Regions from separate parts of the Ideonella sp. FW305-24 genome, predicted to be linked through region 1. Evidence: riboswitches for the same ligand, from Rfam matches in the RefSeq annotation. Region 1 holds a riboswitch; the other holds the start of a gene.
What was found. A riboswitch is a leader RNA that binds a small molecule or an ion and turns the genes downstream of it on or off. The one in region 1 is predicted to bind glycine.
Positions count from the first base shown of each region.

Region 2: another riboswitch for glycine. It lies ahead of gcvT (glycine cleavage system aminomethyltransferase GcvT); the one in region 1 lies ahead of AC3WR5_RS12365 (D-amino acid dehydrogenase).

Region 1 covers NZ_JBYTAI010000004.1:79,508-94,513, forward strand. The annotation lists gene gcvA (transcriptional regulator GcvA) at 1-254, shown strand, start outside; gene AC3WR5_RS12300 (Bug family tripartite tricarboxylate transporter substrate binding protein) at 381-1,352, shown strand; gene AC3WR5_RS12305 (LysR family transcriptional regulator) at 1,382-2,287, opposite strand; gene AC3WR5_RS12310 (gallate dioxygenase) at 2,408-3,709, shown strand; gene AC3WR5_RS12315 (tannase/feruloyl esterase family alpha/beta hydrolase) at 3,746-5,452, opposite strand; gene AC3WR5_RS12320 (porin) at 5,714-6,814, shown strand; gene AC3WR5_RS12325 (NAD(P)/FAD-dependent oxidoreductase) at 6,869-7,966, shown strand; gene AC3WR5_RS12330 (hypothetical protein) at 8,079-8,285, opposite strand; gene AC3WR5_RS12335 (hypothetical protein) at 8,448-8,705, opposite strand; tRNA gene AC3WR5_RS12340 (tRNA-His) at 9,106-9,176, opposite strand; gene AC3WR5_RS12345 (hypothetical protein) at 9,884-10,246, shown strand; gene AC3WR5_RS12350 (hypothetical protein) at 10,256-10,483, opposite strand; gene AC3WR5_RS12355 (hypothetical protein) at 10,767-11,006, opposite strand; gene AC3WR5_RS12360 (DUF3563 family protein) at 11,461-11,679, shown strand; glycine riboswitch at 11,871-11,996, shown strand; gene AC3WR5_RS12365 (D-amino acid dehydrogenase) at 12,049-13,377, shown strand; gene AC3WR5_RS12370 (LysE family translocator) at 13,415-14,041, shown strand; gene AC3WR5_RS12375 (M1 family metallopeptidase) at 14,245-15,006, shown strand, end outside.
Region 2 covers NZ_JBYTAI010000022.1:8,408-23,413, reverse strand. The annotation lists gene moaA (GTP 3',8-cyclase MoaA) at 1-573, shown strand, start outside; gene rnhA (ribonuclease HI) at 697-1,134, opposite strand; gene AC3WR5_RS32260 (class I SAM-dependent methyltransferase) at 1,146-2,027, opposite strand; gene gloB (hydroxyacylglutathione hydrolase) at 2,026-2,799, shown strand; gene AC3WR5_RS32250 (transglycosylase SLT domain-containing protein) at 2,796-4,460, shown strand; gene recR (recombination mediator RecR) at 4,480-5,067, opposite strand; gene AC3WR5_RS32240 (YbaB/EbfC family nucleoid-associated protein) at 5,270-5,596, opposite strand; gene dnaX (DNA polymerase III subunit gamma/tau) at 5,666-7,792, opposite strand; gene AC3WR5_RS32230 (hypothetical protein) at 8,042-8,968, shown strand; gene AC3WR5_RS32225 (AIR synthase-related protein) at 9,044-10,177, shown strand; RNA gene ffs (signal recognition particle sRNA small type) at 10,240-10,336, shown strand; gene AC3WR5_RS32215 (hypothetical protein) at 10,518-10,685, shown strand; gene AC3WR5_RS32210 (NAD(P)/FAD-dependent oxidoreductase) at 10,763-12,445, shown strand; gene AC3WR5_RS32205 (hypothetical protein) at 12,459-12,716, opposite strand; glycine riboswitch at 12,768-12,859, shown strand; glycine riboswitch at 12,876-13,003, shown strand; gene gcvT (glycine cleavage system aminomethyltransferase GcvT) at 13,063-14,208, shown strand; gene gcvH (glycine cleavage system protein GcvH) at 14,376-14,750, shown strand; gene gcvP (aminomethyl-transferring glycine dehydrogenase) at 14,852-15,006, shown strand, end outside.

The DNA.
Region 1 (15,006 bases):
ACGACCATGTGTTTCTCCAGCTGGCCGCCGCTGTCGAAGGCCTGGGGGTCACGCTGGCGTCGCTGCCGCTGATCGAGAGAGACATCGCGGCGGGCCGCCTGGTGTGCCCGATCGCAGCGCCCACTTGGCGCGCGCCGGACTACACCTTGGTGCTCAACCGCGACCGCGCCGGCGACGATGCCGTTGCCGCCTTCGAGCGATGGATCACGACGGTGGCCGAACAGGGTCCGGTGAACTTGCAACTGCCAGGCTGAGGCATGCCGGATCGGCATAGCAGCTATCGGGACATTGCGCTTGCTCGGGCCGAAACGGGCCACAGAATCGCCGCAGCCACCGGGCTGGCCTTGCGGCGAGCGCGGGACACAAACCCTGGAGACCTCATGACGAAGTTCAACCGCCGGCGGGCCGTGCTGGCCACCTTGGCGCTGGCCGCTGGCACCGCGGTCCGCGCCGCGGAAGCCTGGCCGAGCAAGCCCATCCATTTGATCGTCGGCTACAGCGCCGGAGGTGCGGTGGACACGATTGCCCGCGCGCTGGCGGCGCAGTTGCAGCGTGAGCTGGGCCAGCCGGTGATCGTCGAGAACAAGCCGGGGGCCGGCACCAACCTGGCGATCAAGTCGCTGATCGACAGCCCGCCTGACGGCCATGTGCTGATGCTGGCCGCCAACGCGCTGGCCGCCAACGTGACCCTGTTCCAACCTGCGCCGTATGCGCTGGACAAGGTGCAGGCGGTGTCGCTGGTCGGCCGTGTGCCGGTGGTGATCGCGGCCAATGCGCAAGGCGGTGTGGACTCGATCAAGACGCTGATCAGCCAGTCCAAGGCCAAGCCCGATTCGATCGACTACGGCTCGCCCGGCAATGGCTCGACGCCGCACCTGGCGATGGAACTCTTCGAGCGCGCTGCCGGCATCCGCCTCAGCCATGTGCCGTACAAGGGCGGGGCGCAGGCGGTGACCGACGTCATTGGCGGCCACATCCAGACCGTGGCACTGAATGCGCTGGAAGTGCTGCCACATGCCAAGGCCGGCAAGCTGAAGGTGCTGGCGGTGCTGAGCACGCAGCGCTCGGCCATCTTCCCGGAAGCGCCGACGATTGCCGAGTCCGGCTTCCCGGGTTTCGAGGCCTCGGTCTGGTACGGCCTGGTCGCACCCGTCGGCTTGCCGCCGGCGGCGGCCACGCGCCTGCATCAGGCGGTGCAACACGCATTGGCGCAGGCCGAAGTGCGGGACCGGCTGACCTCGGCCGGCGGCGACGTGGCGCCGGGCAGCACCGCGATGTTCGCCGAGCTGCTCGGCAGCGAGCAGCAGCGCTACGGCAAGCTGATCCGCGAGGCCCACATCCAGCCGGAATGAGCAGCTGAAATGAGCGACTGAAGACAGGCTCAGGGCTGCAGGCTGGTCAGGTGGTGGGCTGCGCGGTGCAGGTGCGCGAGGAAGTGGCGCACGCTGGGCTTGAGCGCAGCGTCCGAGCGGGCCAGCGCCACCAGCTTGGCTTCCAGCGGGCCTTCGGCCACCGGCACGATGTCCAGGAAATCTGCGGCGAACGGATGCGTGGCGATCTGGTGGGGCAGCAGGCCCACGCAGTTGCCGCTGGCGATGATGGACAGCAGGCCCAGCGTGGAGTTGACCACTGCGCCAGCGGGCGGCGGCTTCAGGCCGTGCATCTCGAACAGGATCTTCGCGTAGCCGGTCTCGACGTTGGCACCGGTGTAGACCCAGGGTGCATTCGCCAGGTCTGCCAGCCGGCGCGCACGCGCCAGTGGATTGCCCTTGCGCACCACCACCACCATCGAGATGGGGATCAGCGGCTCGACCGTGAACTCGCCGGGCGGCAGGTGCTCGGGCAGCGGGCCGAGCGCAATGTCCACCTCGCCCTTGCGCAGCCTCGTGAGCTGCGCGATGTAGAGCTCCTCGATGATGCGCAGCTGCACCTGCGGGAACTCCTGGCCGAAAGTGCGCAGCGTCTCGGGGACCAGCACCATCACGGCCAGCGGCACCGCGCCGATGGTCAGCTCGCCGGTCATGCGGCCATCGAGCTGCTGGATCTGGTCCACCGCCTGCGAGAGCTCGCGGTCGGCCGCCACGGCGCGCTCGTAGAGCACCATGCCTTGCGCGGTGGCAAACACACCGGTGGTGGAGCGCTGCAGCAGCGTGGTGGCCAGCTCACGTTCGAGCTCGCGGATCATCTTCGTCAGGGCCGGCTGGGACAGGTGCAGGCGGCGTGCGGCGGCGCGCAGGCTGCCTTCTTCGACGGCGGCCACCAGGGCGCGCAGGCTGGTGAGCTTCATCGGAAAATGATAACCACGCGTTATTGCGCTGTGTGTTGCGACATCTTCTGAATCGCGGGGGCGATTTGTAAAGTCCGCCGACAGTCAACACAGTGGCCGCAGTGCGCGGCAGCAGCCCTCATGGCGACCATCATCGGCGGCATTGCCGCGTCCCACACGCCGACGATCGGCTTTGCCTACGACCGCGACAAGCGCGACGACCCGGTCTGGGCGCCGATCTTCGCGGCCTTCGATCCGGTGCGGGCCTGGCTGGCCCAGCAGAAGCCCGACGTGCTGCTGTTCATCCACAACGACCACGTCACCTCGTTTTTCTTCGACCACTACTCGGCGTTTTCGCTGGGCGTGGGCGGGCAGTGGGAGGTGGCAGACGAAGGTGCCGGCGCACGCGACCTGCCAGCCATTGGCGGCGACCCGGCATTCGCGGCCCACCTCGGCCGCTCGCTGATGGCCGACGAGTTCGACATGTCCTTCTTCCAGCGCCGGCCACTGGACCACGGCTGCTTCTCGCCGCTGTCCATGTTGTGTCCTCACGAGCAGGCCGGCGGCTGGCCGGTGAAACTGGTGCCGCTACAGGTCGGCGTGCTGCAGTTCCCCATTCCCACCGCGCGCCGTTGCTTCCGCCTGGGCCAGGCGCTGCGCCGCGCCGTCGAGAGCTACCCCGAGCCGCTGCGCGTGGCCATCGTCGCCACCGGCGGCCTGTCGCACCAGGTGCATGGCGAGCGCGCCGGCTTCAACAACACCGAGTGGGACCAGCACTTCCTCGATCTGTTCGAGCGGGACCCGGAACGCCTGGCCCAGATGACCCACGCCGAATACGCCGAGCTCGGCGGCGTCGAAGGCGCGGAAGTCATCATGTGGCTGGTGATGCGCGGTGCATTGTCCTCACAGGTGCGCTGCTTGCACCGCAGCTACTACCTGCCGTCGATGACCGGCATTGCCACTGCCGTCTACCAGAACCTGGCGCAGCCGGCCACCGCGGCCGAGCAGCAGCGCCAGGCGGCGCACGTGAATGCGCAGCTGGCCGGCGTCGAGAAGCTGCAGGGCAGCTACCCGTTCACGCTGGAGCGCAGCGTCGGTGCCTACCGCATCAACCAGTTCCTGCACGCGCTGATCGAGCCGGTGCACCGCGCCGCCTTCCTGGCCGACGAGGAGGCCGAGTTCGCGCGCGCGGGCCTGTCCGACACCGAGCGCGAGCTGCTGCGACGGCGAGACTGGCGTGGCCTGATGCACCACGGTGCGATCTTCTTCGTGCTGGAGAAACTGGGCGCGGTGATCGGCGTGTCCAACCTGCACATCTACGCCGCAATGCGCGGCCAGTCGCTGGAGGAGTTCCAGCGCACGCGCAACGCGCCGGGTGCGCTGTATTCGGTGGCCGGCAAGGAAGCCACCGGCCTGAGCTGGGCGAGCAGTCCTACCGCGTAGGACCGCGTCGCTCAGCTCGGCGGCCGTGCCGGGCCTTCAGCGCACGCTGGGCGCGTAGGGCCGGAAGAAGTCGTCGCCACGCCAGGCCGGCAGCGTCGGCACGCTGGGCGGCAGCACGCCGCTGTAGCTGCTGGCGGTGTTGGGATCGCCCTTGCCGTCATGCACTGCCATGGCGGGGTACGGGAAGACTGGGCGCAATCGCGCGTTCGGGGCCACGGTGGCAGCAGGCGGCGCACCGGGCGCTGCGGCGGCTGGCGCTGCGCTGGCACCGGCGGCAGTGGGTTGGCCGAAGTTGCTTTTGGCCTCCTTGGGACTGGGTGCGCGGGCGACGACGGCCTGCGGCGCCACGCCGCGTTCGACCCAGTCCAGCAGCGGTGTCAGGAAGTCCACCGCACTCGGGCCTTCGCCACTGCCGCAGTGGTACACGCCGGGCAGCAGGTACAGGCGGGTGAAGGTCTCTGCCTGCGCGGCGCCCATCACGCGCTGGACGGCGTTGAGGTAGGCGACCGTGTTCAGCGGCGAGATGTGCGGGTCTGACCAGCCATGCCAAAGGATCAGCTTGCCGCCGGCCTTGGCAAAGGCCGAGAGGTCGGGGTTGGTCGCGTCGAACAGCGGGTGCCGTGCGCGCAAGCGGTCGAAGGTGGCGCCGTCGAACGGCAGGTCGGCGAGGCGGAAGTCGGCTGGCGGGTCGGTCTCGAAGCTCAGGTTGCGCAGCGCGTCCAGTGCGATGCGTTCGCTGAAGATGGGCTGGCTGGCGCTCTCCGGCACGAACACGCCGGCCCAGGCCAGCTCGGAGCCCGGCATGGGGCCTGCCACGGTCAGGCGCTCGCCGGTTTCGGGGTCGCGCGGGCCGTCGTACAAGCGGCGCACGGCTTCGAGCTCTACTTCGTTCAGGCATTTCGCACTGGCGGCCACGCCGGGTTCGCAGCGCAGCGGGGCCAGGTCCACGTAACAGGCGCGCGGGTTGGCGATCAGGCCATCGGCCTGGCCGTCGAGCTTGTCGCATTGCGCGAGCACGGCCTGGTGCAACAGCGGCAGCTTGGAGGCCACGAGTACGGCCTTGCCGTCCAGGCCGGTGTTGCTACGCGCCTGCCAGGCGTGGTACATGCTGTTCTGCACCTGGAAGTTCAGCGCGCCGGCACCGGCGATGATGCCGTCGAAGTCTTCCGGGTAGCGCTGGGCCTCGATCAAGGCTTCCCGGCCGCCGTCAGAGCAGCCGGTGAAATAGGACCTGGCGGCCGGCTTGCCGTAGAAGCTGCGGATCAACTGCTTGGCGGCCAGTGCAGTGAGGTGCACCGCGCGGTGCGCGAAGTCCACGCGTTGCTGCGGGTCACGGCCAAAGTCACCGCTCATGCCCTGATGGCCCATGTCGGTCGAGGCGATGGCAAAGCCGCCCGCCTGCAGCGGCAGGCAGCCCTCGGCGGCGCCCACTTCCAGCGACGCGCGGCCGCACAGCCCGCCGCAGCCGACCTGCAAAAAGCGCCCGGTCCAGGTCTTCAGCGGCAGCGTCATCACGAAGCCGATGCTGGGCGCCAGCTGGCCTTCCACCGCGCAGACGAGTGCGCCGCCGTTGGTAGTTTCCCTGGCGCTGGTGACGCGGCTGCCATCCCCGCCGATGGCGCTCAGGTCCGCCTTCAACAGGCTGCTGCAAGCCTGTGCCGGCTTGAGGGGTGCAGGCTTCTCAGCAGTGGCCGCCAGGGCCTGGATGGACGCGAAGACAAGGCAGCCGAACAGCAAGGTCAATGCGGTCCTCAGACGGACAGGTAAGGGCAGGGTCATGGTGTGAGCGAGTGGCCTCAGAGGTCGGTCAGGGCTGGCCATGATTGGCGTATCAACAGGGCATGTCAACCGCCAGCACGGGTGTGGCTGACGCGATAACGCCGGGTAATTGCGCCACCGGTTTCGCCATCTTCTGACGCTGGGGCCGGCTTCCTACACTGCGGCGCTCATTCAATCAGCACGGTGGCGCCACGATCACCGCCAGCCCTACCGGAGACAACCGACATGCATCGATCCCTGCTGAACCTGGCCGTCTTGGCCATGCTGGCCTCTGCCAGCTTCGCCACCCAGGCCCAGACCGTGACCATCTACGGCCTGCTCGACCAGTCGGTCGAACACCTGACGAACGTGGGCGCAGCCAGCACCGGCACCAACCGCCTGCCGGGCCTGACCGGCACGGTGCCTTCACGGCTGGGCTTCCGAGGCACCGAGGACCTGGGTGAGGGGTTGAAGGCGGTGTTCACGCTGGAGCAGGGCCTGGGCCTGGACACCGGCACCTTCAACCAGGGCGGGCGGGTGTTCGGCCGCCAGGCCTTCGTGGGCCTGACCGGCAACTGGGGCGGTCTGACGCTGGGCCGCCAGTACACGATGCTGTTCTGGTCTCAGCTGGATGCCGACATCCTCGGTCCCAACGCCTATGGCTCGGCCTCGCTGGACAGCTACCTGCCCAATGCGAGGGCCGACAACGCGGTGGCCTACCGCGGCACGTTCAACGGCTTTACGGTGGGCGCCACGTACAGCCTGGGCCGCGACTCTGTCAACGTGCCCAGCCCTTCGGGCACCAACTGCGCCGGCGAAAGCGCGGCCGATGCGCAAGCCTGCCGCGAATGGTCCGCGCTGGCCAAATACGACGCGCCGAACTGGGGCCTGGCGCTGGCGGTCGACCAGATCCGCGGCGGCACCGGCGCCTTTGCCAGCCTGACCAGCAGCACGCTGACCGACCGGCGCGCCACGGCAGCCGGCTGGGTCAGGTTCGACGCACTGAAGCTCGGCGCCGGCGTGATCTCGCGCCGCAACGAAGGCAGCGCCACCACGCCGCGCAGCGAGCTCTGGTATGCCGGCGCGGCCTATGCCGTCACCCCGGCCTTCACGCTGGACGGCGAGCTGTTCCGGCTGAGCTACAAGGACAGCGACAACAAGGCCACGCTCTACGCGCTGCGCGGCGCCTACAGCCTGTCCAAGCGCACGGCGATCTACGCGACAGCCGGCCGCATCGGCAACAGTGGCACGCTGGCGCTGGCGGTCAGCAATGCAGCCGCGGGCAACGGCCCGGTGGCTGGTGGTGTGCAGGTGGGCATTGTGGCGGGCGTGCGCCACGCGTTCTGACCATCGCCCCTGAACCTGCGAGACTGGGCGCCAGTCTGCAGGAACGGGTGAGTGATGGAACGAGTGGATTGCATCGTCGTCGGTGCCGGCGTGGTCGGGTTGGCCGTGGCCCGCGCGCTGGCCCTGCGTGGCTTCGAGACCGTGCTGCTGGAGCGCGAGCGCTGCATCGGCAGCGGCACCAGTTCGCGCAACAGCGAGGTCATCCACGCCGGCATCTACTACCCCACCGGCTCGCTGAAAGCCGAGCTGTGCGTGCGCGGCAAGCAGCTGCTGTACGACTACTGCGCCAGCCACGGCGTGGCGCACCGGCGCTGCGGCAAGCTGATCGTTGCGACCTCGGCCGAGCAGCGCGACACGCTGGAGAAGCTGCAGGCCACCGGCCATGCCAATGGTGTGAGCGAGCTGGCGATGGTCAGCGCCGCGCAGGCCCTGGCGGCCGAGCCGCAGCTGCAATGCGTGGCCGCGCTGGAGAGCAGCAGCACCGGCATCGTCGACAGCCACGGCCTGATGCTGGCGCTGCAGGGGGACTTCGAGCAGGCAGGCGGCATGCTCGCCTATGACGCGCCGGTGCTGGGCGGAGAATGCGGGGCCGAAGGCATCACGCTGCAAGTGGGCGGCGAGCAGCCGATGGCGATCCACGCAGGCCTGGTTGTCAACAGTGCTGGCCTGCATGCCCAGACGCTCGCGAAAGGCTTGATCGGCTTGCCGGCGGAGTGGGTGCCGCCGCTGTACACAGCCAAAGGGAACTACTACAGCCTGGCCGGTCGTTCGCCGTTCTCGCGGCTGATCTACCCGGTGCCCGAGCCGGGCGGGCTGGGCGTGCACCTGACCATCGACCTCGGCGGCCAGGCGCGCTTTGGCCCGGACGTGGAATGGGTCGACACGCTGGACTACCGGGTCGACCCGGCGCGCGCCGATGCGTTCTACGCGGCCATCCGCCGCTACTGGCCCGGCTTGCAGGACGGCGCCTTGCAGCCGGGCTACGCCGGCATCCGCCCGAAGATCAGCGGGCCGGGCGAGGCCGCGGCCGACTTCCTGATCCAGGGCGAGGCCGCGCATGGCGTGCGCGGCTTGGTCAACCTGTTCGGCATCGAGTCCCCGGGGCTGACCGCTTCGCTGGCGATTGCAGAGCGGGTGCTCGCGGCGCTGTAGCGCACAGGCGAAAAAAAGCCCCGCGGTTGCGGGGCGAATGAGTGGTCAGTGGGACCAGTCGATCAACTTGACATTCAGACAGCCACATCACACCGGCACATGGCCGGGGCGCTCAGCCGTTGATGCTGCGCTTGCCGGTGACCACGACCACCTGGGTCGGGGCGCTCGGCGTGGCCTGGGCGAACTGTTCGGCCTGGACCTGCCGGTCGGCGTAGTGGCTCAGGCTGGCCAGCACGGTCAGCGTGACGGTGGCGGCCAGTGCCAGGAAGGGGGCGCGGGTGCGAAGGCTGGTGGTGTTCATGAACGTGAAAGGGGTCATTTGGGGCTCCTTGCGGTGTGCGGTGGGTGTCGATGGATGTACTTTAGGCAGCCGCGATCCCGGCCGCGACCGTCTTGCGACAGGCGGGGCCGGCAGGCGATTGAGTTGCCTTTGCAGGCGATGAGTGGTGGCCAGCTGGCCGCTGCCGTGTGGCGCGGAGCGTCAGGTGCTCAAGGGCTTGCCGGGCGGCGGCACGGCCGAGGCCGGGGCTTCCGGCGCATCGTCCAGAAACAGCGCCGGCACGGCGGCAGCCGCCTCGGGCAACTGCGCGTCAGCCAGTTGCGAGCCCTGGCGCTGGGCTTCGGCCACCTGCACCAGGCCGGCCAGCAGGCTGAAAGTCATCACCGCGGCCATCAGCAGCAGGCCACTGCCCAGGCTGTCCAGCAGGGCGTTGGCAAGGGAAGAGATCCGGGTCTTCATCGGAAACTCCTTTCAATGGTTGAACCGCCAAACCGTGGCTCACAGCCTCGGCCCGGCGCTTGTCTGCGGTGTTGCGCGCTTGCCGGTGTCGGGTGAAGCTGCGCCTCAGTCGCGGAAATAATCCTGGCGCAGTGCGCCGTCAAAACGAGCCGCTGCGCAGGCAGCACTGCATGAAACCGGCGCGCCGAACCGCAGGGGCAGGGGTCTTGGCGCCCCAGCTTCTCCAGCAGTTCCTTGTCGCCATGCACCACCCGCGCGCCGCGCTTGACCCCGGTCTCGGACGGGTAGCCCTTGCGGCGCTTACGGGTGGCTTCGAAAGCTGAAGGCTTCAGCCGCCAGTGGGTTGTACTTCTTCATGATGTCCTCCTGTTTTTTGGGGTGAAAGCGCGATGCGCTCAGGGGTGACCGGTCGGGATCGAACCGACATCAGTGGCATCACAAGCCACGGCTCTGCCATTGAGCTACGGCCACGCCTGAGCGCATTTGGTGAAAGGTTCCGGTGACGGGTTCCGGTGCCGCCCAATCTTTGCGGCCGATTTCCGCCTTCGAAGCGTGAGCTCGACGAAGGCTTCGTGAAACATGGGTCTTCAGTCCCATCACGGTTGTGCTCCAGCGCGAACGCAAGGCCCGAGGGCTTGCGCCGTGTTCTCGCTGCACGACACGGGCGTCCCCGTGGCGCACATCCTGGCCGCTCTCACACAGAGAGCGCATGCTCGGCCTTGTGCCGAAACACACCCGTGATGGGACAGAAATTCAGAAGGTCAAAAGCAACAAGGCCCGGATCCTTTCGGATGCCGGGCCTCGATGGATTCGAGTAGGAGGCAACGCGCTATGCGCTGGCCTCGCCCGGGGGCATGTTGTGGCTGTGATCACCGGCCTGGCTGTTCGAACCGCAAACGTTTGCAGACAAGCCTGCAAACCCTGCACCCATGCCGGTGCACTGGCCCGAAAGGGGCAGCGAACGCTTGGCGATGAAGGTGGCGGAGTTCACGGTGAGACTTCGGTTGGGTTGGAACGAAAGACCTGGTGATCGGTGGAACCCGAAGGTTCCGGTGCCGTGAGCAGTGGAAGCCACTCAGCAGCGAATGGGTGAACTGTAAAGAGTCTTCACTTCTGCGTCAAGCGGGTGCGACAATCTTTGTGTTCCAGATCGTGTCTTTGCCGCCACAACCGCTTTCGTGTCAGACAACCTCACCGTGAATCGCCGCCAGAACGTGCTGGCCTTGTTTCAACGTTATGCCGAGTCGCAGATGCGGGCTGGCGTGCCGCCCAAGGGCATGGAGCAGGCCTTTGCGCAACAGCTGCAGATCAGCCCCAGCATGTGGAGCCAGATCAAGAGCAGCCGGCCCATCGGTGACAAGCTGGCGCATCAGATCGAGGTGGCCTGCGAGCAGCCGCTGGGCTGGCTGGACGGCGAGCATGTGCCGCAGTCGCCGAGCGCTGCAGAGCAGCAGTTCCTGGCCATGGCACAGGAAGTCTGGCGTGGCACGAATGCAGAAGGGCGCAAGCGCCTGAAGCAGTTGCTGAAGGAACTTCGCTGAGCGCTTGGCTCAGACGGCGCTGCGCTTGCCGCAGACCACGACGACCTGCACCGCGCCTTGCGAAGCGGCCTGTGCGACCAGCGCATCGTCCGCCTGGGCATTGGCGATCTGCGACAGGCCGGCCAACACGCTGAAGGTCACCATCGCGGCCAGGCTGAGGAAGCCGGTGCGGGCGGCCTTCGAGCTGGCTTGGAATTCGCGGGTGTTGACGTTGGCGGTGCTGTTGGGGGTGGTCATTTGAGGCTCCTGCTGGGCTGCAAATCGTGTTTCGATGGGTGGACTTTAGGCAGCGCCGCTTGCGCTTGCGACCGGGATGCGACGAGTTGCCGCAGCGCCTGGCCAAACTGCTGCGCGCAGGGATGAACGGCAGCGGCTGAACGGTGTGGAGAAGGTCTACCGGGACGTCCACTCAGTGGTGCGTCGACCGGCTGCTGCTGCAGCGGCCCGCTGGCGTTCGGCGCCACAACGAAAAAAGCCCCGCAGTGCGGGGCCTTCGGCGCGGGATCGACGCGACTGGGTGTCAGACCCGCTTGCCGGTCACGACGACGATCTGCAGCGGCATTTCGTTGGCCGGCACGGCGCTGGCGAGCATCGTCGCGGCGTTGCTGCGGGCCTGGGCCAACTGCACGTCCTGGACTTGCTGGCCGGCGATGTGGGTCACGCCCGCCAGCACCGTCAGTGTGACCACGGCGGCCAGACCGGCGAAGCTGGCGCGGGCGGCGTTGGAAGCAGCGGCGAAACGGGTGGCGGTGGCGGTCATGGTGGGCTCCTGGTGCGGTTCGGGGTGTCGATGAGTGGACTTTAGGAAACCGCGGACTGCGGTGCGACCGGGATGCGACGAGTTGCCGGTTTGGCCGCGCAGAAGGTTCGATTCGCTGACGAAACGTCGGTGGCCCGGCAGCGAATTCGCGCTTCGCGTGCTGCGATTGGGCACTCGGTGAGCAGTGCTGGGCGGCATTTCAAAGTCATGCTGTTTGTGCATAACCCGATGCGAAGGCACTTTGGATCCGGTCTGGTGAAAAGGCGGTTTTGCCAATGAAAACAAGGCTTTGCGTCGTGAAATGCGGCCGTTTCTAGGGCCTTGTTAACCGACCCCTCGCCAGCACGATTGAGTGGAAACCCTTAGACTGCATTGCATACAAAAACCAAACCGGGCTGTCCGGAGCCACCGCTCCGAGAGATGGCCCTCCATCAGCCCCAAAAGGGTACAGACCATGACCTCCGTTCAAAACACCTACGCAACTGTCCGGCGTTTCATCGCCCAACTGACTACCCCTTCGCAACGCGGCCAGGATGCCAGCCGTGAAGACGACGAGCGCTACCTGTCGCAAGCCGTCGACATGGGCGACCTGGAGCGGCGCATTCGCCAGCTCGAGCGCGGCACCGTCGAGAGCGCGCACACGCAGCTCAGCATGATGAGCTGGAGCCACTGAATGCGTTCCGACCTGATCCTGGCGATCCTGGGCGCCTTCCGCGCGGCGTTTGCCGCGCCGGTGCGACCGGCGGCCCCTGTGCCGCGTCGCCCGCTGTAAACTGATCTTCTTCCAGGAGAAGCCGAAGCACTTGTTGCCGAAGCTGCCGAAGGCGTACCCCTCAGAACGCTCAGGCCCAAAGACTGGAACCATCTCGACAAACTGGAGAGCGTTGCACGGCAGGCCTTGAAAGCTTCGCCGATGGCAGCCGCCGAAGGGGCAAGCGCCGCGGGGAACCGCGGCGTGAATCTCTCAGGCAAAAGGACAGTGGGGGCAGTGGCCGGAATCTTGCGAGCAGATCGCAAGGCTTCGGCCATTGCCCCTTTCTTTTTGCCTGAAAGAAAGCGCTTTCCCATGAAAGTCATCGTTCTCGGCGCCGGCGTGATCGGCGTGTCCACGGCCTGGTACCTGGCGCAGGCCGGGCATGAGGTCACCGTGCTGGAGCGCAATGCTGGTGCGGCCCGCGAAACCAGTTTCGGCAACGGCGGCCAGATTTCCGTCAGCCATGCCGAGCCCTGGGCCAACCCCAGCGCGCCGCTGAAGCTGCTGAAGTGGCTGGGCAGGGAAGACGCACCGCTGCTGTTCCGCCTGCGGGCCGACCCGGCGCAGTGGCGCTGGGGCCTGAAGTTCCTGCTGGAATGCCCGGCCGCGCGTTCCAGGCGCAACATGATCCAGCTGCTGAACCTGGGCACCTACAGCCGCAGTTGTCTTCAGGCGCTGCGCGCCGAGACCGGGTTGCAGTACGACCATCTGACCAAGGGCATCCTGCACTTCTACACCAGCCAGCAGGAGTTCGACCTGGCGGTGGAGCCGGCGCGCGTGATGCGCGAACTCGGCTGCGAGCGCGACGTGATCGGCCGCGATGAGGTCGTCAAGCTGGAGCCGGCGATGGCCCACATCGCACCGCAACTGGCCGGCGCCACCTACACCAGCGCCGACGAATCCGGCGACGTGCACAAGTTCACCACCGGCCTGGCCGCACTCGCGGCCGAGCGTGGCGTGAAGTTCCGCTACGGTGTGCGGGTGCAGAAGCTGCGCAGCGAAGGCGGCGAGATGAGCGGCGTGGAGTTCGCCAATGAAACCGGCCTGTACGAGGTGCTGAGTGCGGACGCCTACGTGCTGGCCGCCGGCAGCTTCAGCCCGCAGTTGGCCAAGCAAGCCGGCCTGACGCTGGACATCTACCCGGCCAAGGGCTATTCGGCCACGTTGCCGGTGCTGGACGCCGCCAAGGCCCCGCAGGTCAGCCTGACCGACGACGAGTACAAGCTGGTTTTCTCGCGCTTCACCTCGCCCGAGGGTGACCGCCTGCGCATTGCCGGCACGGCCGAGCTGAACGGCTACGACCTGGCGCTGAACCCGGTCCGCTGCGAGGCCATCGTGCGCCGCACGCTTCAGCTCTTCCCCGGCGTGAGCCGGCCCGAGCTGGCCAGCTACTGGACCGGGCTGCGCCCGGCGACGCCTGGCAACGTGCCCTACATCGGCGAAAGCCGCGTGCGCAAGCTGTTCCTGAACACCGGCCACGGCACGCTGGGCTGGACCCACGGCGCTGGCTCCGGCCATGCGCTGGCGCAGCTGATCGACGGCCGCCGGCCCGAGGTCGACTTTGCCTTCTGCGGCCCGCTGCCGGCCAGGCAAAGCCTGTCGCTGCAACCGGCCTGAGTGGGGCCCGCTGTCTGTCGGCCTCTAACATTGGTCGATGGACATCTCACTTTTCAGCCAGGCCATGTTGGTCGGCCTGTCGATCGCCGCGCCGGTCGGGCCCATTGGCCTCTTGACCATCCAGCGCACGCTGGACCAGGGCCAGGCCGCCGGCCTGGCCACCGGCTTGGGCGCCGCCGCGGCGGACGCCTGCTATGGCGCACTGGGCGCGTTTGGCGTCACGCTGGTGATCGACTGGCTGGTCGGCGCGCGCGTGCCGCTGGCCCTCGTCGGCGGCGCGGTGCTGGCCTGGCTCGCATGGCGCACCTGGCAGGCGCCGGTGGCCGAGCGCGCGGCTTCAGCGCCCGGCACCGGCAGCCTGCTGGGCTCTTTCGCCGGCACCTTCCTGCTGACGCTTTCCAACCCCGCCACCATCCTGTCCTTCCTGGCCATCTTCGGCGCGCTGGCCGGCAGCTCGGCGCAGCCGGCTTCGCCGGGCTGGATGATCCTCGGTGTGGGTTGTGGTTCTGCGCTGTGGTGGTGGCTCTTGACGGCAGTCGTCGGCCGGCTGCGCCAGCGCTTCGATGTGCGTTGGCGGCGCCGCGTGAACCAGGCTTCGGCGCTGCTGCTGGGTGGGTTTGCGCTGTGGCAGTGGGTCTCTCTGGCGCGCTGGACGCTGGGCTGAACGCTTCTGCAGTTCGTCGCGCCAGCCTGCAACTGGTCGGCGCCAGCGGCATCCTGTCGCAACCGAGGCTCATTCGGCGAAGGCCTTCCTACAGTCCGCCGCGCCGGCTGCGCGGCGCCTCGCCAGCGCGGACGCCTAACATCCGGCCTCTTGCCCAATCCCGGACTCAACCCCAACCCAACTCGAAGACTGAGCTCATGCGCATGTCGAGACTCCTGACCGGACTGGCCGCCTCATCGGCGCTGGTCCTGGGTGGCCTGGCCCTGACAGGCTGCCACCCCTCCGCACCGCCAGGCGCCACCAGCGCTTCAGCGGCCGCGGCGCCCGCAGCTGCCAGCGCGGCCACCGTGCCGCCGTCGCCCGACGGCATTGCGCTGGCCTCGCCACATGCGGCCATGGTGCGCGAGCCCAGTGCGCCCGGTGCCTGGGGCGGCCCACGCCAGCCCGGCGCGGCCACGCTGTCCGACCGCGTTGTGGACTACCGCATCCAGGCCAAGCTGGACCCGGAGAAGCACACCGTCGAAGCCCAGCAGCAGCTGACCTGGCGCAACCGCAGCGACCGTGAGGTGCGCGCCGTCTACCTGCACCTGTACATGAACGGCTTCGAAGGTGAGGGCAGCACCTTCTTCAGCGAGCAGCGCAACCTCGGTTTCGGCTTTCGCAGCGAGGTGGAAGCGAACGAAGGCCAGTGGGGCCACATCGAGTTGAAAAAGGTGCAGCAGGCCGGTGCTGCCGTGCCCTGGTACTTCGTGCACCCGGACGACGGCCCGGAGACCGACCACACCGTCGTGCGGCTGGACCTGCCGCAGCCGGTGGCGCCCGGTGCCAGCACCCAGCTGGACATTGACTTCTTCGACCAGTTGCCGCGCGTCATCGCGCGCACCGGCTACTTCGGCAGCTTCCACCTCGTGGGCCAGTGGTTCCCCAAGATGGCGGTGCTGGAACTGCCGGGTGAGCGCGGTGCC
Region 2 (15,006 bases), on a different contig from region 1:
ACCGCACTGGCCACCGGCCTGGGACCGATCAAGGTCAACATGGTGGTCAAGCGCGGCGTCAATGACCATCAGGTCGTGCCGATGGCCCGCCACATGCGTGAGCACTACGGCCCGCTGGTCACGCTGCGCTTCATCGAGTTCATGGACGTGGGCGCCACCAACCGCTGGCAGCTGGACGAAGTGCTGCCCTCGGCCGAACTGCTGGCACGGCTGTCGGCACACTGGTCGCTGCAGCCGCTGCCCGCCAACGCGCCCGGCGAAACCGCGCAGCGCTGGGCCTATGCCGACGGCCGCGGCGAAATCGGCCTGATCTCCAGTGTCAGCCAGGCATTTTGCGGCGATTGCAACCGCGCCAGGCTGTCGACCGAAGGCAAGCTCTACCTCTGCCTGTTCGCCAGCCGCGGGTACGACCTGCGGCAACTGCTGCGCGAAGGCGGTTCCGACGCGGCACTTGCCGAGCGCATCCAGGCGATCTGGCAAGGCCGCAATGACCGCTATTCGGAGCTTAGAGCGCTGAACAGCACCGACACAGAAGCGGAACGCCGCGTCGAGATGCACTACATCGGCGGCTGAATGGGGCCCCCGGCTCTGTGAGTACATGGAGCCCCACCCGCCAAGCGGGCCGTCATCCAGCTCATGCCGGCCCGGCGCTCGGCTGATGCCGCCCTGTTTTGCCTCTTCGGGAACCACCCCGACTCAGCTTGACGACGAGGTCACGCCGCGGTTGGCCAGCGCGTCGGCGCGCTCGTTGCCTGGGTCGCCTGCGTGGCCCTTGACCCAGTGCCAGGTCACGTCGTGTTGCAGCACTTGCGCTTCCAGTGCCTGCCAGAGTTCGACGTTCTTGACCGGCTTGCCGTCGGCCGTGCGCCAGCCTCGTTTTTTCCAGCCGTGGATCCAGGTCATGATGCCGTTGCGCACGTATTCGCTGTCGGTGTAGATGGCCACCGTGCAGCGGCGCTTCAGCGTGCTGAGCGCCTGGATCACCGCGGTCAGTTCCATGCGGTTGTTGGTGGTCAGCTTCTCGCCGCCCCAGAGCTCTTTTTCATGCTCGCCGGCACGCAGCCAGGCACCCCAGCCGCCCGGGCCCGGGTTGCCTTTGCAGGCACCGTCGGTGTAGATCGTCACATCGCTCATGTCTTGTTTCTTCAGGAAGGTCGCCGCGGGTCGCTGGCCTGGCCCTGCCGGTTGGCCACGGCCGCGGGCGCGGCCTGCTTGGCCTTGCGTTCGTTGCGCGCCAGGCCGATCAGGCGCATGCCGCGCACCCGCTTGACCGCGACGACGAAGTAGACGGCGCCCAGGACCGGCCACCAGCGGCCACCCACGCTTTCCATCCAGCCGAATCGCGCCAGCCAGCGCGGCGACAAAAGCGGCGGACGATAACAGCCCAGCCGCCCGATCTCCAGTTCCATGCCCAGCAGGCGCAGCCAGTCGCGCAGCCGCCAGTAGCCGATGAACTCGCCCTCGCTGGGCAGGAACAGCGGCCGCTCGCGTGCGCCCAGCCAGTGCCGCACCCGGCCGCCGCGCTGGCGCAGTCCCCACAGGCTCACCGGGTTCAGGCCCGAGATCACGACCCGCCCTTCGGGCCGCAGCACGCGGGCCACCTCGGCCAGCGTGCGGTGTGCGTCGGCCGCCATCTCCAGCGTATGCGGCATCACCACCAGGTCCAGGCTGCGGTCCTCGAAGGGCAAGGCCTCCGGTTCGCAGAACAGCGAAGGCTGGCGCAGCGACAGCAGGCCCGGGTTGGCCACCGTACCGTCAGGGGTATCCAGCATGATGGCCCCCGATTGACGTTCAATCCCAAGCCTGGGGAGCGCCGGATCGCCGGAGGGCAAGCCAGCCAGCCAACGTTGCGGCATGCGGTTGCAGCGCAAGGCGTCGATTTGCGGCAGGCCCAGCTGCAGCGCGTGAAAGCCGAACAGGTCAGCCACCGCTTCGTCGACGCGGGCCTGCTCCCAGTCCAGCAGATAGCGCCCCGGCGGGGTTTCCAGCCAGTGTGTCAACTCTATAATCCGGGCCTCATCTGTCATGAAACTGGTCGCACTGCCTGCCTTCACCGACAACTACATCTGGATGCTGCACGACGGCCGACAAGCGCTCGTCGTCGATCCGGGTGATGCTGCGCCTGTGCAGGAAGCACTCGCGGCGCAGCATCTGGTGCTGACCGGCATTCTAGTGACCCATCACCATGCCGATCACGTTGGCGGCGTAGCGGCCTTGATGCCACAACTGCAAGGCTCCGTGTGGGGCCCCGCCAGCGAAACGATGCCGGTGCCCGTCACACGCATGCATCAGGGCGGACAAGCGTGTTGGCAGGGCCTTTGCTTCGAGGTCCTGGACGTCCCGGGGCACACCTCAGGGCACATCGCCTACTTTCTTGCTGCCAGCGGCGCCGAGGCGCCGCTGCTGTTTTGCGGCGACACGCTTTTCTCCGGTGGCTGCGGTCGATTGTTCGAGGGAACTCCAAAGCAGATGCACGACTCACTGAACAGGCTCAGCGCCCTGCCCGGCAACACCCGGGTCTGCTGTGCCCATGAATACACCCTCTCGAACCTGCGCTTTGCGCAGGCCGTGGAGCCCGCCAACCCGGCCTTGGCCGCCTACGTCGAACACTGCCAAACGCTGCGCCGCGCGGGTCGGCCCACGCTGCCTTCGACGATTGCGACCGAGCAAGCGATCAACCCCTTCCTGCGGTCCGAACAGCCCGCGGTGATGGCTTCCGCGCGTCAACACGACGCCTCGGTGCACGACCCGCTGTCGGCCTTTGCCGCCTTGCGTGAATGGAAGAACGTCTTCAGATGAACAAAACAATCCTCGGCTTCATGGCGGCAACGAGCGCCCTGCTGGCAGGCTGCGCCACCCCTGACTTTGCCGACCCGGCCAGCGGGTCGAGTGCCAGCGGCCCCGTCGCCCAGCGCCTGTCGCGCACGCCCGCCCTCGCTGTTCCCGCCGTCCCGGCAGCGGCCCAGCTGAGGAATGACGACAGCAACCAAACCGTCTCTGCCATCCCCAGCCCGGTCGCCGGCCTGAACCTGGAAGCCTTGGGATCGGATTCGGCCAGCGATGTGCGGCCAATCGACCCGCTGGCGCCCAGCACCCCGATCGACCCACTGGCGCTCACCGCCCAGGAAGACCTCTGGCAGCGCATCCGCAACGGCTACGCCATGCCGGACCTCGAAGGCGAACTGGTCGCCAGTCGCGAGCAGTTCTATGCCGCCAAGCCCGAGTACATGCGCCGCATGGCCGAGCGCGGCGGCCGCTACCTTTACCACGTGGTCGACGAGCTGGAAAAGCGCCACATGCCGACCGAGCTGGCCTTGCTGCCCTTTGTCGAAAGCGCGTTCAACCCGCAGGCCATATCGGTCGCCAAGGCCTCGGGCATGTGGCAGTTCGTGCCCGCCACCGGCAAGGACTACGCGCTCAAGCAAAACATCTTCCGCGACGACCGCCGTGACGTGCTGGCCTCGACCCGCGCCGCGCTGGACTACCTGGACCGGCTGCACACCATGTTCAACGACTGGCAGCTCGCGCTGGCGGCCTACAACTGGGGCGAAGGCAATGTGCAGCGCGCCATCGCGCGCAACGAGAAGGCCGGCCTGCCGACCGACTACGCCAGCCTGAAGATGCCGGACGAAACCCGCTACTACGTGCCCAAGCTGCAGGCGATCAAGAACATCGTTTCGAAGCCCGAGCAGTTTGCGGTGCAACTGCCGCCGCTGAAGAACCACCCGTATTTCCTCAGCGTGCCGATCGAGCGCGACATGGACGTGGCGCTGGCCGCCAAGCTGGCCAACGTGCCACTGGAAGAGTTCAAGCAGCTGAACCCGCAGATGAACAAGCCGGTGATCCTCGCCGCCGGCACCGAGCAGGTACTGCTGCCCTACGACAACGCCAACCTGTTCGCCGACAACCTGCGCGCCTTCCGCGGCCAGTTGGCCAGCTGGACCGCCTGGCAGGCCCCGCGCACGCTGCACCCGGGCGAAGTGGCCAGGCAGGTCGGCATGAGCGAAGCGCAGCTGCGCGAGGTCAACCGCATTCCGCCGCGCATGCTGGTCAAGGCCGGCTCCACGCTGCTGGTGCCGCGTGGTGCCAAGCTGGAGGCCGACGTGCCCGAAGCCCTGGCCGACAACGCGACCATGGCCCTGGCACCGGATGTGCCGCCGCTGCGCCGCATGACGCTGCGCGCCGGCAAGAAGGGGGACAGCGTGGCCGCAGTGGCACAACGCTACCGCGTCAGCGCCGTGCAGGTGGCAGCTTGGAACAAGGTGACTGCGGCCGCGAAATTCAAGCCCGGCGTGTCCTATGTGGTCTTCGTGCCGCAGGCCGCGCCATCGCAGCGTGCTGCAACGCGAGTGGCGAGCACGGCCAATGCGCGTACCGCCACGGCTCGTGCAACCAAGCCGGCCCCGGCAACTCGCAATGTGAAGACGGTTGCCAAGCCTGTGCGGGTCGCGCAGCGCTGAGCCTGGCCAGGCGCGTCCGTCAGCGCCTGTCCACCATCGCATGCGCGATGGTGGACAGGTCCACATATTCCAATTCGCTGCCCGCCGGCACGCCACGCGCCAGCCGCGTGACACGCACACCCTGCGCCTTCAGGCCTTCGGCCAGCACATGCGCGGTGGCCTCGCCTTCGGCCGTGAAGCTGGTCGCGAGGATGACCTCCTCGACCTTGCCATCCAGCGCGCGCTGCACCATGGACAGCCCGCCCAGCTCGCTGATGCCGATGCCGTCCAGCGGGCTGATGCGGCCCATCAGCACGTAGTAGAAGCCGTGGTAGCTGCCGGTGCGCTCCAGCGCGGCCTGGTCGGCCGGGCTCTCGATCACGCACAGCTGCCGCGCGTCCCGCGACTCGTCGCTGCAGATGTCGCAGATTGCCGCTTCGGTGAAGGTGTGGCAGCGCTCGCAGTGGTGCACCGCACGCAGCGCGCCGCCCAGCGCCTCGGCCAGCTGCTCGGCACCCTCGCGGTCGTGCTGCAGCAGGTGGAAGGCCATGCGCTGCGCCGACTTGACGCCGACACCGGGTAGACGACGCAGCGCCTCGATCAGCGCGTCAAGCCTCGTTTGACTCACGGCAGTGACCACCCCTCGCCCGACGGGAACGTCGGCCGGTCCCCCGAGGGGACTGCGGGCCGGCTTGGGGCGGCCCGGCGCCCGTCCCGCAGGAGTGTCAACCCCTCGTCCGACGGGTGCGTCGGCCGGTCCCCCGAGGGGACTGCGGGCCGGCTTGGGGCGGCCCGGCGCCCGTCCCGCAGGATCACGCGTTCCTCGCTGATCAGAACGGCATCTTCATGCCGGGTGGCAGCGGCATGCCGGCCGTCAGCTTGCCCATCTTTTCCTGGCTCAGCGTCTCGGCGCGGCGCACCGCGTCGTTGAAGGCCGCGGCCACCAGGTCTTCCAGCATGTCCTTGTCGTCGGCCAGCAGGCTGGGGTCGATGGTCACGCGCTTGACGTCGTTCTTGCAGGTCATCACGACCTTGACCAGGCCGGCGCCGGACTGGCCTTCGACCTCGATCAGCGCCAGCTCATCCTGCGCCTTGCGCAGGTTGTCCTGCATGGCCTGGGCCTGCTTCATCAGGCCGGCGAGTTGACCCTTCATCATGGGGAGATCCTTTCTTTCGGAGTACGGAGCAAAGCCGGGGCATTCGGACGCCCCGGCGCAGACAGATCATCAGGTCGGCTTGATCGAGCCGGGCACGATGCGGGCGGTGCTGAACTGGGCCAGCAGCGACTGCACCAAAGGATGTGATTGGACCACCAGTTCGGCCTCGCGCTGGCGCAGCCTGGCCTGTTCGGCATCGCGCAGCGCAGGGGAATCCAGCGCCACGCCAGACGCAACGTCCAGCACCAGCTCAGCCTGGCCGGACCAGTTGCGCAGCGCGGCCTGCAGCTTCTCGACCAGCGGTGGCGCGCGCAGTGTCTCGCGCTCCACGCGCAGCGACCAGCGCACTGCGCCCTCCTCGCCCGCAGGCACCTGCGCGATCAGCTCGGCCTGCATGGCCAGCGCACGCACCAGCGCCACCAGGCTGCCGCTGGCCGACATGCCCGCCACCGCCTCGGCCCATTGGTCACCGAGTGCCGTGCGCGGCACGCGCAGCAATGCCAGGTCACGCTCCGGCGCGGGCGTAGGGCGGGCGAGCGGTGCTTCGTCGAAGTCCTCGGCCTCACCAAGCGGTTCAGCGACCATCAAGGCGTCACCCGCATCGCGCTCGCGCTGTGCCGCAGCGTCCCGCGCCTGCGCCAGGCGCGAGGCCATGGCGGAGGCCGGGCCGCGCGGGGCGGCAGGCTCGGGTTCAGGTTCAGCCGCGCGCAGCGCCCTGGCCGCCACGCGTGGCGCGGCTTCGCCTTCGAATGGCGCCTCGTCCATCCAAGGCGGCGGCTCGTCGATAGCAGAAGGCTTTCGGGCCAGCGATGCACGGCTGGGCGGCGCCGCGGGCACTGCAACGGGCGGCGCCAGATGGCTGGCAACGGAAACCGGCTTGGGCACCGCGGCTGGCGGTTGTGCCACAACAGGCGGGGGCGCAACAGCCGGCGCCGCGGCAGGCTTGGTGGCCACAGAGGCGGGGGAAGGCGCAGGCGTGGGCACACTGGCGACCGCAGGCCGCGGCGGGCTGACCGAGGTCGAGGCCACCTGCGGCGATGCGACCAGCGCCGCGGTCGGCCTGACCGCAGGCGCAGCAGGCACGCGCCCTTCGCCACCAGCAGATGGAAAGGCCAGGAAGCGGAGCAGCACCATCACCAGGCCGGCGTATTCATCAGGCGCCAGGCTCAGTTCGGCGCGGCCGTGCAGCACCATGCTGTAAAGCAGCTGGGTTTCGTCCTGCGCGAGCTGCGGTGCCAGCTGGCGCGGCGCTTCCATGTCCGGGTCGGTCTCGTCCAGCGCGCCGGGCACCGCCTGCTCCACGGCCATGTGCTGCAGCAATCGAGCGATCTCCTCCAGCGTCCCCGCGGCCGACAGCCCTTGCGCGCGCAGCCCTTCGACCTCCGCCAGCACCGCTTTCCCGTCACGCTGCGCCAGCGCGCCGACCAGCCGCAGCGCATGGCTGCGGTCCACCGTGCCCAGCATCGCCCGCACGGCGGGCTCCTGCAGCTGACCACCGCCGTAGGCAATTGCCTGGTCGGTCAACGACAGCGCATCGCGCATCGAGCCTCGTGCGGCGCGGGACAGCAGGCGCAGCGCACCCGGCTCGGCCGCCACGCTTTCGGCCTCCAGCACGCGGGTCAGGTGTTCCAGCACCGTCTGCGGCGCCATGGGCCGCAGGTTGAACTGCAGGCAGCGGCTCAGCACTGTCGGCAGCATCTTCTCGGGGTCGGTCGTCGCCAGCACGAACTTCAGGTACTCGGGCGGCTCTTCGAGCGTCTTCAGCAGCGCGTTGAACGCGTCCTTGGTCAGCTGGTGGGCTTCGTCGATCATGAAGACCTTGAAGCGGCCGACGGTGGGCTTGTAGGCGGAGCGTTCGATCAGCTCGCGAATCTCGTCAATGCTGCGGTTGGACGCAGCGTCCAGCTCCATGTAGTCGATGTAGCGGTCGGCGTCGATCTCGCGGCACGCGGTGCACTGGCCGCAGGGCCGCGCAGTGATGCCACCGGTGCCGTCCGGCCCGGTGCAGTTCAGGCTCTTGGCCAGGATGCGCGAAACCGTGGTCTTGCCAATGCCGCGCGTGCCGGTGAACAGGTAGGCATGGTGCAGCCGCTGCTGCTCCAGCGCGTGCGTCAAGGCGCGCACCACATGGTCCTGGCCGACCATTTCCTCGAAGCTGCGGGGGCGGTACTTGCGCGCCAGGACGACATAACTCATCCGCTCATTCTAAGGTTGGCCGGCCAGCCCGCCGACCGGGGCGCCGGACACGCCGCGGGCATTCGGGTTGACCCGCCGTGCCGCATGCGACACCCGCGTTTTTGGTCCTCATGAACCCCCATCGGAGGGTGGCAGGCCGGAAGGCCCGCGGCGCACGATGAGCGCAGCTGTCGCCGCTCGCGGCAGCCCGCAGCGCCACCGCCCAGACAGGGTCCAGACCATGCGCTGCACCCTTTTTTGGAGACAAACATGAGCACTGTGCACACCCGTTACGTGACCTGGCTTTCACGTGGCCGCCGCGGCCACGGCAGCGCCGCGCTGGACCTGGTCGCGCCACTGTCCACCCAAGTGGACAACCCCGGCGGCTACCAGGCCTGGGCTTCGTCCAACATCAGCTGGCAGGACAGCAACGGCCAGGACCAGACGGCGCAATTCGCCTTCTGGTCAGTCACCGGGGCCGCCGGCGGCCCCGGCGTGAGCTTCTCGCCCAGCCTGAACATCGAAGTAGAAGGCAGCGACGTGCAGGCCACCGCCTGGTACCTGCCCGGTGGCGGCCGCGGCAATGGCGAAAAGGGCACTTTCGTCGACGCCTTCGACGTGGCGCAAGGCACCTTCGTCGACGACGATTTCGTGACCATCTCGCCGGATGCCGAACTGACCAACGCCGCCAACGAAACCGGCTTCGTGCCCAGCGCCGCGGTCGAGACCGTGTCTGCCTACGACACCATCCACGCTGTGCCCTTCATGGATTGGCGCGTGATGGTGCAGGCCCCGGCTGGCAGCGACAGCGTCAGCACCACCCACCTGCACACCGGCGCGGGCAGCACCGGCGTGGCCTTTGCGTTCTACCAGAGCACCGGCGGTGGCGGCGGCATCAAGGTGAACCCAGGCCGCTACCAGAAGGGCACCTGGGTCAGCTGGGGCGTGATGGTCGACGGCGGCGGCCCGACCGGCAATGGCCCGGTGGGCCCTTGGGACCCGCTGGTGCGCTCGCTGGCCACCGCGCTGGCCATGGCCGAAGCCGCGAAGCTGTCGGACCCTGAACTGCAGCGCGCCGGGCTGGATCTGGCCGCCAAGCAGCTCGAGATGACGGCGGCGAAGATGGCCGAAGCCATGCGCAAGGGCTTCAGCAGCCCGGTGCGCGTGACCGGCGTGCCGGCGCAGAACAAGCGCTGACCCCGGTGGCCGGAGGCTGGCAGGCCTCCGGCCACCAAGCGGGTGCGGTCCGCGGCTGTCGGATAATCCCGACCCATGACCGCATCCGCTTCCCACAGCCCCGCCGCCGACACCCTCAGCTACGAGCAGGCCGGCGTCAACTACGATCTGATCGACCCGCTGAAGGTCGCCGCGCAGCGCGCCGCTGCCGCCACCGCCGGCCACCTCGCCGGCCACGGCTTCAGCGAAGTGCCGGCCTCGCGCGGCGAATCGGCCTACGTGGTCGACGTGGGTCCGTTCTACCTGGCCAGCATCGTCGAATGCCTGGGCTCCAAGGCCCTGGTGGCCGACGAGATGAAGGCAGTGACCGGCAAGAGCTACTACGCCGGGATTGCGCAGGACACCATTGCGATGGCGGTCAACGACCTGATCACCGTCGGCGCCACGCCGCTGGTCGTGCAGGCCTACTGGGCCGCCGGTGGCAGCGACTGGTTCGCCGACGCGCAACGCGCGCAAGCCCTGGTCGAAGGCTGGAAGAAGGCCTGCGACGTGTGCGGCGTGGCCTGGGGCGGCGGCGAAACGCCGGCACTGGCCGGCATTGTCGAGAGTGGCCGCATCGACCTGGCTGCGTCCTGCACCGGCATCATCAACCCCAAGACCCGCCTCAGCGTGGGCGACGCACTGGGCGCCGGTGACGCCATCGTGCTGCTCAGCTCCAGCGGCATTCATGCCAACGGCCTGAGCCTGGCGCGCAAGCTGGTGGAGCGGCTGCCGCAAGGCTACCTGACCGAAGTCGAGCCGGGCCTCAGCTACGGCGAAGCACTGCTGGCGCCGACCACGCTGTACAGCCCGGTCACCGAAGCGCTGGCCAAGGCCGGCGTGACCATGCACTACTGCGCCAACATCACCGGCCACGGCTGGCGCAAGCTGCTGCGCCACCCCAGCAGCCTGAGCTACCGCATCCACAGCGTGCCCGCCGTGCCGCCGGTGCTGAAGTTCATCCAGCAGCACGCCAAGCAAGACGACCGCGAGGCCTATTCCACGCTGAACATGGGCGCGGGCTTCGCGCTGTTCGTGAAGGCCGGGGACGCCGAGCGCACCGTCGAGATCGCCAAGGCCCAGGGCGTGGATGCGATCGTCGCCGGCGTGGTCGAGGCCAGCGCCAGCAAGCAGGTGCTGATCGAGCCGATCAACGTGCGCTTTGGCGACGACGACCTGCAACTGCGCTAAGAGCGCCGGATTTCCTGGTCGGGGCCCGGGCCGCCTCTTCGGCCTGGGTTAGAATTCGTTGTGACGGGCCTCCTCGCATGGAAGCACGGCCAACTGGGTCAGGTGGGGAACCAAGCAGCCCTAACTGTTGTGACCAGTGCCGAGATCAGGCTCGTCACCTTTGCCAATCCCTCGCGGGGTTCGAGCAAAAGGACACCAAGCCACTTGAACAAGCCGCTTTGCGCACCCTCCGCGCGGCGGCTTTTTCTTTGAACCTTGCCTGGCGGACTCGCCAGACGGGCTGCCAGCCACGGCGCTTGTGGCCTAATCGAGGGTTGATTCTTTTTTCACTGGAGCCACCATGGGCAACAAGATCGTTACCGAAGCCGACCGCAAGGCCACCCCGCGTCCCGCCGCTCCGAGCGGTGTCACCGTCACCACGCACCGCGGCCAGCGCGTGAGCCTGGAACGTGGCTCGCACACGCGCAGCAAGAAGAGCGCCGGCAAGCGCGCGAAGAAGGGCGGCTAAAGCCCCCGCCCTGGCCTGCCGGTGGTGTCACTGGCCCTGCGCCAGGGCCTGATTGACCGCCACCGCAGACCTGCACCATGCTGAGGATCACCGAACTCCGCCTGCCGCTGAACCATGCCGAAGACGCGCTGCGTCCGGCCATCGTCGCCAGGCTGGGCGTGGCGGACGAGGCACTGAGCCGGTTCACCCTGTTCAAGCGCGCCTACGACGCGCGCAAGAAGTCGGCCATCGTGCTGATCTACACGGTGGACTGCGAGCTGACCGACGCGACCCAGGAGGCCGCCGTGCTGCAGCAGCACGCAGGTGACCCTCACATCCGGCTCACGCCGGACACCGAATACAAGTTTGTCGGCCATGTCGACGACCACTTGCCAGCGGACTTCCACGCCACCGAACGCCCGCGCCCGCTGGTAATCGGCTTCGGCCCCTGCGGCATCTTCGCCGCGCTGATCCTGGCCCAGATGGGCCTGCGCCCCATCGTGCTGGAGCGCGGCAAGGAAGTGCGCCAGCGCACCAAGGACACCTGGGGCCTGTGGCGGCAGCAGCAGCTGAACCCGGAGTCGAACGTGCAATTCGGCGAAGGCGGCGCCGGCACCTTCTCCGACGGCAAGCTGTGGAGCCAGATCAGCGACCCGCGCCACCTGACGCGCAAGGTGCTGAACGAGTTCGTCAAGGCCGGCGCGCCCGAGGAAATCCTCTACGTCAGCAAGCCGCACATCGGCACCTTCCGACTGGTCAGCATGGTCGAGAAGATCCGGGCCGACATCGTCGCGCTGGGAGGTGAGATCCGCTTCGAGCAGCGGGTCACCGACGTGCTGATCGAAGGCAAGGGCGAGCAGCGCCACATTCGCGGCGTGACGCTGGCCTCCGGCGAAACACTGCGCTCGGACCACGTCGTGATGGCGCTGGGCCACAGCGCGCGCGACACCTTCACGATGCTGCACGAGCGCGGCGTCTACATGGAAGCCAAGCCCTTCTCCATTGGCTTCCGGGTCGAGCATCCGCAAGGGGCGATCGACCGGGCACGTTTCGGCACGAATGCCGGCCACCCCATCCTCGGCGCGGCCGACTACAAGCTGGTGCACCACGCCAGCAACGGCCGCTCTGTCTACAGCTTCTGCATGTGTCCCGGTGGCACCGTGGTCGCCGCCACTTCCGAGCCCGAGCGCGTGGTGACCAACGGCATGAGCCAGTATTCGCGCAACGAGCGAAATGCGAACGCCGGCATCGTCGTCGGCATAGCCCCTGCGGACTACCGGCAAAAACCGGGAAGTGGCCCCGTCAACCCGTTGGACGGCATGGCTTTCCAGCGCATCTGGGAATCGCGCGCCTACGAACTGGGCGGCGGCGGCTACCTGGCGCCCGCTGCACTGGTGGGCGACTTCATCAAGCGCCAGCCCAGCCGCGTGCTCGGCAATGTGGAGCCCTCGTACAAGCCCGGCGTGCACCTGACCGAGCTGGCCGCCAAGGACCGCCCTGTCCTGCCGCACTACGTGCTGGATGCAGTCCGCGAGGCGTTACCCGCCTTCGAGCGGCAGATCAAGGGCTTCTCGATGCCAGACGCGGTGCTGACCGGCGTCGAGACCCGCACCTCGTCGCCGCTGCGCATGACCCGCGGCAAGGATTACCAAAGCCTGAACGTCAAGGGCCTCTACCCGGCGGGCGAAGGCGCGGGCTATGCCGGCGGCATCATGTCCGCTGGTGTGGACGGCATCGAGGTCGCCGAGGCCGTGGGCCGCGCGATGCTGGCCGCGGCCTGAAGCCTCAGCGAATTCAGCTGCCGCTGGCGGAAGCCGGCGAGGCCGGCAGCAACAGCACGTCGGCCTTGCCACCCACGCAGTCGGTCGTCTGCCCCGGCTTGCACGCCGGTTTGGGCGGGTCGTAGATCGTGTAATGGCCGCCTGGCCGGTAGATCAGCAGCAGCCACAGCACCACCACGGTGGCAGCGGTCGCGGCGATGACGATCAGGCGCTGGCGGCGCGAGCTCGGTTGGTACCGGTCTTGGTTCGGGTCTGGATCTTTTTTCGGCACGGCCGAGACTATCGCACGGCGCTGGCGCCGCCCGCGGCTGCGGTTACACTGCTCAGCTTGTTAGGAGAGAGCTCCACCAGGAGCCGCCGAAGGCGCAGAGGGTCACCCCTCGAACGCTCAGGCAAAAGGACTGACAAGCGTCTTGCCGTAACAGGCGAGGCGTTCCTCACTGGAGAGAGGCGGGTGATGGCTGCAAGGCCATGAGCCCGTCCACCGAAGGGGCAAGCGGTGGCCGTTATCAACGGCCCGCCGTCAATCTCTCAGGTAAAGCGGACAGAGAGGGCCTATTGGATGAAGAGATTCGCCAGACCGCCCTCCAAGCGCCGACCTGAAGAGACGACCCCGCATGAGCTCCACGCCTGACATCCTGCTGCAGACCCCGCTGCACGCCCTGCACCTCGAACTCGGCGCCCGAATGGTGCCTTTCGCCGGCTACGCGATGCCGGTGCAGTACCCGGCCGGCCTGATGGCCGAGCACCGCCAGTGCCGCGATTCGGCCGCGCTGTTCGACGTCTCGCACATGGGCCAGTTGCGCCTGATCGGCGCCGACGCGGCCGCCGCACTCGAAACCCTGGTGCCGGTGGACGTGATCGACCTGGCGCCCGGCAAGCAGCGCTACGCCTTCTTCACGAACGACGAAGGCGGCATCCTCGACGACCTGATGATCACCCGCCCGGCCGGCAAGGGAGCAGCCAGCTTCGGCGACCTGTTCGTGGTGGTGAACGCTGGCTGCAAGGACGCGGACATCGCGCACCTGCAGGCCCGCATTGGCAGCCGCTGCGAAGTCAGGCCGCTGCCCGAGCGTGCGCTGCTGGCGCTGCAGGGCCCGAAGGCGGTCGACGCCCTCTCTCGCCTGAACCCCGAAGTCGCCAAGCTGACCTTCATGACCGGCGGCCTGTTCACATTGGCCGGCGCCGAATGCTTCGTGACCCGCTCGGGCTACAGCGGCGAAGACGGCTACGAGATCTCGGTGCACGAGAACGACGCCGTGGCCCTCGCCCGCGAACTGCTCGCCCAGCCGGAAGTGAAGCCTGCCGGCCTGGGCGCGCGCGACACGCTGCGCCTGGAAGCCGGCCTGTGCCTGTACGGCCACGACATCGACACGACGACCACGCCAGTCGAAGCCGCGCTGACCTGGGGCATCCAGAAGGTGCGGCGTGCTGGTGGCGCGCGCGCTGGTGGCTACCCTGGCGCCGCGGTCATCGACCGCCAGTTCGCCGAAGGCGCGGCGCGCAAGCGCGTGGGCCTGGTCGGCAAGGAACGGGCGCCGGTGCGCGAAGGCACCAAGCTGTTCTCGGCAGACGGCACCGAGCTGGGCACCGTGACCAGCGGCACGCTGGGCCCGACCGTGAACACGCCGGTCGCGCTGGCCTACCTGCCTACCGCGCAGGTCGCGGTGGGCACCGAAGTCTTCGCCGAAGTGCGCGGCAAGCGGCTGCCGATGACGGTCGCCGCGACACCGTTCACCCCGAATCGCTACTACCGCGGCTGAGCGCAGCGAGATCGGTCCGAGGCCGGCATGCGACCTGCCCCATCCGGGGTTGGACAGCCCCGCCTCGCCGATCTAACCTGCGCGCTGGCACGGCACCGCCGTTCTGCCGCCTCCCCTTTTGTTTCTTTCCTGAATTCCTTCTCCCGCCACACCACGGAGCCCGACACATGACGACCATGTACACCAACGATCACGAGTGGATCAACATCGAGGACCACGAAGCCGCCGTCGTCGGCATCACGCTGCACGCGCAGGACGCCCTGGGCGATGTGGTCTTCGTGGACCTGCCCGAGGTCGGCACGACCTACGCCAAGGGCGACATCGCCGGCGTGGTCGAGTCGGTCAAGGCCGCGGCCGACATCTACATGCCCGTCAGCGGCGAAGTCGTCGAAGTCAACGAAGCGCTGCGCGCCGACCCATCGCTGGCCAACACCGACCCGATGGGCAACGGCTGGTTCTTCAAGGTCCACGTGTCCGACATGGCCGAGTTCGAAGCGCTGATGGATGCGCCTTCGTACGACGCACTGCTGAAGACGCTCTGATCCCGCACTGAACTGCCTGGTTCGGTGGCGTGATCCGTCGCCGGACCTTCCCCGCCTTTTCCCCTGCCGCCACCGCGGCCGCCCCGCCGAGACCCGCTGCCATGCTGATGTCCGCCCACGCGCCCCTGGACGCCCTTGAAAACAACGCCGAGTTCGTCGCCCGCCACATCGGGCCGGCGCCGGAGGACGAAGCCGCGATGCTCAGCGTGATCGGCGCGGCCTCGCGCCGTGCGCTGATCGAAACCTTGGTGCCCGC